Linked DNA regions of Nitratifractor salsuginis DSM 16511. The protein of the gene in region 1 interacts with the protein of each later gene in a pairwise test. Links are inferred from orthologs where the notes say so. Each region holds a gene or a part of one and is shown on either strand. Other genes may lie near its edges.

Region 1 (3,068 bases):
TAACATAAAGGGGCTTTAGCGTGAAAGAGAACGGCGGCTCAGTCCTGAGCACCGTTGTTGCGTATCAGTAGCTCTTCGATCTTTTTGTTGACATTGGATTCTGAGTAGTTGATCGCCTGGAAGATGGCGTTTTTGATCGCTTTGGCATTGCTGGAGCCGTGGCTGACGATGGCACAGCCGTTGACCCCCAGCAGAGGAGCTCCGCCGTATTCGGCGTAATCGACCTGCTTTTTGAGCCGGGCGAAGACCTTCTTTTTCATCAGCAGCGCACCGATCTTGGCGGGCAGGGACTTTCGGATCTCCTGGCGCATCATGGTAAAGATGGCATCGGCCACCCCCTCGCTCGTTTTGAGAAGGATATTTCCGGTAAAGCCGTCGGTGACCACGACTTCCACACTGCCGTTGAAGATATCCCGCCCTTCGACGTTGCCGAGAAAGCCTGGAATTTTCTTCATCAGAGGGAACGCCTCTTTGGTCAACTCGTTGCCCTTGGACTCCTCTTCGCCGTTGGCCAGGAGCCCGACACGGGGTGATGAGATCTTCATCACCTCCTGGGCATAGACTTCGCCCATCACCCCAAACTCGTAGAGGTTGTGGGGCTTGCACTCCACGACTGCCCCGACGTCCAGGACCAGCGTCTTGGCATTGTTGACGTTGGGCATCAGCGTCGCCAGAGCCGGTTTGGAAATGTGGGGGAGTCGTCCGATCCGCAGGGTCGCCAGGGTCATCGTGGCCCCGCTGTGGCCGGCCGATACGACAGCATCGGCCTTCCCCTCTCTTACGAGCTCCACCGCCTTGTAGATCGAGGAGTCCTTACGGCGCAGGGCGTTGGTGGCCTGATCGTGCATATCGATCACATCACCGGCTTCGACGATCTCTACCTGCTCGAGATAATATTGGGGGAGGAAGGAGAGGATCGCTTCCCGATCCCCAACGAGGATCGGCTGAAAACGACGTTCGTCGATTGCCTGGATGCATCCTTCGATGATGGGTTCGGGACCGAAATCCCCGCCCATCGCATCGATGGCGACGCGGATCATCCCTTTGTCGGGAGACATTAGGACTTGTATTCGCCTGTAACAGGGTTCATGCGGTGGGGCATTCTCCAGGTACCGTCAGCATCTTTGACGGGGCGGGGGAGTTTGACCTTGTAGTGGGTGCGGCGCTTGGCGGCGCGGGTTTTACTGTGTCTTCTCTTGGGTACTGCCATGGGTTATCCTTTCTAATGGGTTTCAGTATTCAATATCCACTTCCCGCTCATCCTCCCGGCATTTCGGGCAATAATGATAAGCGGAGCGGTAGGAGGCGATCTCCCCCTCCATCAATCGGGAGATGTCGATCATGCCGTCCAGAAACTCTATGGTATCCAAATCTTCCGTCACCTTCCGGGCCTGATCGGTGAGGGTCAGGTCCAGAGGGAGACGAAGCTTTTCGGTAAATTCGGAGCCGCATCGGTCGCAAATCAGCCTGATCTCTCCGCTGATCTCCGACTCCATGCTCACTTCATGGGCTCCGGTCCTGAGCAAAGTGCCTTCGATCTCCAGATCTTCCATCCGATGGCGGAAGTTTCCGGGGGAGCGGCCCACCTTGCTAAACGTGATTTTCAAGGAAGTTCCTTAGAGAATCTCCCGCTGGGCGAAGAAGAAGGCGATCTCTTTCTCGGCATTCTCCAGAGAGTCGCTTCCATGCACGGCGTTAGCGTCGATGCTCTCGGCGAAATCGGCACGGATCGTGCCGGGAGCCGCCTCTTTGGGATCGGTAGCGCCCATCAGCTCACGGTTCTTGGCGACGGCATTCTCTCCTTCGAGAACGGAGACGACAACCGGGCCGGAGATCATAAACTCCACGAGCTCGCCGAAGAAGGGGCGTTCTTTGTGTACGGCGTAAAACGCTTCGGCATCGGCGCGGCTGAGCTGGATCTTTTTGATCGCGGCGACACGCAGGCCGTTGCTTTCGAATCGGTCGATGATCTTTCCGATCACATTCTTTTTGACAGCGTCAGGTTTGATGATCGATAGGGTCTTTTCCATCGTAGTTGAGTCCTGATTAAAAATTTGGAGGTGGATAATATCACAAAAAGTATAAAGGGGAGTTTAAAAACGGACGGGAGAGCTTCTTCCCGTCCGGAGGCTAAGGAGTATTTTAGTCCTCGATGACAGGAGCGTGCTCGGCACGTGCCTCGGCGGGGACATCTTCCCGGCAGGGCATTCCCTCGACACACTCGGCCCAGACGATGCACCCTTCTGTGGGACAGGCTTCCGCACAGGCGGGAGTATCATGGTATCCGACACACTCGACACACTTGTCAGCGTAGACGTAGTAAGTGTCCTCACCTGTGGGGTTATCGTCCTCGTCAACGATCGCTTCGACGGGGCACTCATCGATACATGCCGCACAGTTGATGCAGATGTCTGTAATCATTACTGCCATGTGTTTCTCCTTTGTTCGTTTTGTGAATCACACTATAGCACAGGAAGATTAAACGAGTCTTTAAGAAAAATAGGACAAATTAATGTGTAAGAAATGATACAAAATGTAACAGAAAAGGAAGTTATCGATGTATTTGCATATTAGTAAATAGGGAGATCGGAAGACATTAGCGGCAGTTTGAAAAATTATCGGGAAGCTATTTCCAATTCAAAATCTAAAATCCAAAATCTTCCATTCCCCAGAGGGGTCGGCCCTAGAGTCCCAGGTAGGAGCGGATCTCTTCGACCCGGTCGGTGCGCTCCCAGGTAAATTCGGGGAGTTCCCGGCCGAAATGGCCGTAGGCAGCAGTTTTGCGGTAGATGGGGCGCAGGAGGTCGAGGCTTTTGATGATCCCGGCGGGGCGCAGGTCGAAGACATCGCGTACACACGCTTCGAGCCGGGACTCTTCCACGTTGGCGGTGCCGTGGGTATCAACCATAATGGAGACCGGCTCCACGACCCCGATGGCGTAGGCGATCTGGATCGTTACCCGTTCGGCCACGCCGGCCGCGACCAGGTTTTTGGCGACCCAGCGGGCGGCATAGGCGGCGGAGCGGTCGACTTTCGTGGGGTCCTTGCCGCTGAAGGCTCCGCCGCCG
Region 2 (3,166 bases), 130 kb from region 1 along the record:
TCGTGCCCCGGCCGGAGTCTGGCCGCCTTGGCCACGGTGACGAACTCTTCCGTCGCCCGATCCAGATCGTCGTTGATGATGAGGAAGTCATACTCCTCCAAAGCCCGGATCTCCTCTTTGGCGTTCTCCAGGCGGCGGCGCACCGTCTCCGGATCGTCGGTACTGCGGCTCAGCAGGCGCCGCTCCAGCTCGGCGATCGTCGGCGGCGTGATAAAGGCGGAGGTGATCAGATCCCCCATCTTCGCCCGCGCCAGGCGATGCCCCTGCACATCGATATCGAAGATCACCAGTTTCCCCTCTTCGAGGGCTTCCCGGACCGGTTTGAGGGAAGTACCGTAGTAGTTGCCGTGGACCTGGGCATACTCCAGAAACTCCCCTGCCGCGATATCACGCTCAAAGCTCTCTTTGTCGGTGAAATAGTAGTCCACACCGTGCACCTCCCCCTCTCTCGGGGGTCGGGTGGTGGTGGAGATGGAGAAATAAAAATCACCGATCAGGGGCTCCGCCCGCTGAATGATCGTGCTTTTGCCTGCTCCGCTGGGACCCGAAAGGATCAAGATCGCTCCGCTCATCGCTCCTCCTCAGGAAATTCGATCGTCAAATGGATACGGCTGCCCTGAAGAAGCTGTCGCAGTTTTTTGACTTTGCAGCGCTCCAACAGGTCCAAAAACTCTTCGAAATCGTAGGAATCTCTCCGGCCCACCGTCTCTTCCGGCTCCGAAGAGGCCTCGCTCTCCATCTCCCCTTCCAGCAGACGTCGGATCCGGAGGATCTCCTCTCTGTCGAGAACTTCCGTCTCCGTTTCCTCTTCGATCCCGGCAAAACTGTTCAAAGGCACCTCTTCGTCGAACGCTTCAGCTTCCTCCTCCGTATGCAACACCGCCTCACGGATATCCTCGGGAAGGAAAGGTTTGGGGATGATCCGGTCATAGAACTCTTTTTCGGCGGGCTCCACCATCTCTCCCAGGAGGATCCGGCGGGAAGCCAGGAGATGCTCGAGCCCAAGGGCCCGAAGCTCCTCGGCATAGTGATCCTCTTCAAACACAAGATCGTAGCGGTCGTAACGGGGCAGGCTCCTCGGTTCGGGGATCTCCAGCTCCACGGCATCCAGCCCTCTGAGCCCGAGCTTCACCAATTCCTGCACGACACGGTTACGACTCAATAGCAATACCCGCATAGAGCTCCTTCTCGATTCGAAATAATAAAAACATATTATAACGTGCCGGGTCTAAAGGGAGTGCTTTCAATATTTTGAAAAGTTTGGGGAAGATAAAAAAGGGGTGGTACGCCCGTCAGGATTCGAACCTGAGACCTCCTGAACCGCAATCAGGTGCTCTATCCAGCTGAGCCACGGGCGCATATTTGAGAGCAGAATAATAGCGGGATTTAACTTAATAGAAACTAAATCCGGAGAAAAATCATCTTTTGAGCAGCAGGTCCATTGGTCCGAAAAGCTCCCAGGCTTTCTCATTGACGATGAACGTATGGTTGTAAGGGTGTTCCAAAGCGACCTGGGGCAATCCCCGGGCGCTCTTTAGCTTTTGGACTTCCCGGGCGTGGGCCCCAAAGAGGATCAGCGTGGGGCCATAGGCTTCAAACCCTTCCAAAAGTTTCTCGATAAACGCTCTCCATGCACGGATATGCCTGCGCGATTCCTCTTTGCTAGTAAAGAGCAAGGCCATATTGAGCAGCAAAACGCCGGAGCGTTCGAAGTTCTCCCGCAGCTCCCTCATCTGGGAGACCAGCAAAGTCTTATCCAATGCGGCGATCGCCTCCTGGGAAGTATCCCGAGGATCGAGGGAACCCCGTGCCACCAGGGCCATCTTGATAAAGTTTCTCAGACTGGTCGCCCGGTTGACCTCCCTGCTCAACCCGCGGGGAGAGAAGATCTCCCGGACCCTGCCGTCGATAAAGGCGTAACCGATCGCGCTCTCGGGGCGGGGGTATGGGTCTTGCCCAAAGAGGATATAACGCACCTCATTGGGCCTAAGCGTGGAGAACGCCGCCAAAAGCCGATCGCGGGGCGGAATATATCCCTCCCCCGCCGCCATCCACTCCAAATAGGAATCCTCCAGTGTCATCAAAGCAGGCAAGAGGATCGGCTCCCACTCCTCATCCACCCCGTTGAGGCGCAATAACTCTTGTAATTGGTGTATTGGTCTATTTGTGTATTTGTTATTGGTCATTGTGTTATGTACTAAAAGCCCTCTATTAAGCGATCATTTGCCACTCTACCGCCTGATTTTCTGTTGCTCATTACTCGGTTACTAGTTACTAGTTTCTAGTTACTCATCCAACTGCCACATCGAGCACGACTAATGCGAAGAAAACAAAACCGAGATATCCGTTGACCGTGAAAAAGGCCCGATCGATCTGGCTGAAATCCTTATGGACGAGGTAGTGCTCATATCCCAACATCAGTGCCGAAAAGAGTACCGCCGCCTGGGCCCAGATTCCCAGTCCGGCACTCAGGACAAAGGCTTCCCAGCATAAAACGGCGACAAGGTGAAAGAGTGCCGCCAGGAGAAGAGTCCCCCGAGCTCCCAGGCGTGCCGGGATCGAATGAAGACCATGCTCCCGGTCGAACTCCATATCCTGCAGACTGTAGAGCAGATCAAATCCGGCGACCCAGAAGGTCACCCCCGCCGCCAGCCAGAGGGACCAGACGGGAATGGCATCGCTCACCGCGATCGCCCCCGCGATGGGAGCCAGGCCCAGCGAAAGTCCCAGGACCAGATGGGCCAGGGCACTGAAGCGTTTGAAGAGGGTATAAGCCCCCAGAATAATCAGAATCGGGACCGAAAGTCTGAACGCCAGATCGTTGATGGCCCAGGCCACTGCGATGAAAGCGAGGGCATTGAGGAGAATAAATCCCAGCATCTCCCCGGTGCTGATCCGTCCGTCGACGGAGGGACGGCCTTTCGTCCGCGGGTTGAGGGCGTCGATGTCCCGGTCGAGATAGCGGTTGACCCCCATGGCAAAATTTCTTGCCGTCACCGCCGCCAGAATGCCCAGGAAAAAGAGGCGCCACCCGAACCATCCGTGAGCCGCCACCACCATCGCCACGAAAATAAAAGGGAGGGAAAAGACCGAATGCTGGAACATCACCAGTTCGGAGAGATCACGCAGCTTGCCCTTCAAGCCATTCTTTGCCGTTGTCATTTGG

What was found.
Region 2: the proteins of ndk (region 1) and NITSA_RS00920 interact in binary tests that used the Escherichia coli proteins (3 or more experiments, as listed by UniProt). The link is inferred for Nitratifractor salsuginis DSM 16511 from one-to-one orthologs.

What each region holds. Positions count from the first base shown.
Region 1 is NC_014935.1:292,028-295,095, reverse strand. Bases 324-3,068 are described here. They hold ndk (nucleoside-diphosphate kinase), read right to left. Parts: upstream 2,031-3,068; coding sequence 1,617-2,030; downstream 324-1,616. Other genes in these bases: metK (methionine adenosyltransferase), read right to left, coding at 2,684-3,068; NITSA_RS01535 (4Fe-4S dicluster domain-containing protein), read right to left, coding at 2,143-2,430; NITSA_RS01545 (YceD family protein), read right to left, coding at 1,233-1,607; rpmF (50S ribosomal protein L32), read right to left, coding at 1,058-1,210; plsX (phosphate acyltransferase PlsX), read right to left, coding at 324-1,040. In the rest of the region: more of plsX, read right to left, coding at 39-323. UniProt on the Escherichia coli protein: Major role in the synthesis of nucleoside triphosphates other than ATP. The ATP gamma phosphate is transferred to the NDP beta phosphate via a ping-pong mechanism, using a phosphorylated active-site intermediate.
Region 2 is NC_014935.1:164,124-167,289, reverse strand. Bases 278-3,120 are described here. They hold NITSA_RS00920 (uracil-DNA glycosylase family protein), read right to left. Parts: upstream 2,136-3,120; coding sequence 1,419-2,135; downstream 278-1,418. Other genes in these bases: mqnP (menaquinone biosynthesis prenyltransferase MqnP), read right to left, coding at 2,290-3,120; NITSA_RS00930 (hypothetical protein), read right to left, coding at 569-1,177; gmk (guanylate kinase), read right to left, coding at 278-572. Outside these bases: more of gmk, read right to left, coding at 1-277; more of mqnP, read right to left, coding at 3,121-3,162. UniProt on the Escherichia coli protein: Excises uracil residues from the DNA which can arise as a result of misincorporation of dUMP residues by DNA polymerase or due to deamination of cytosine.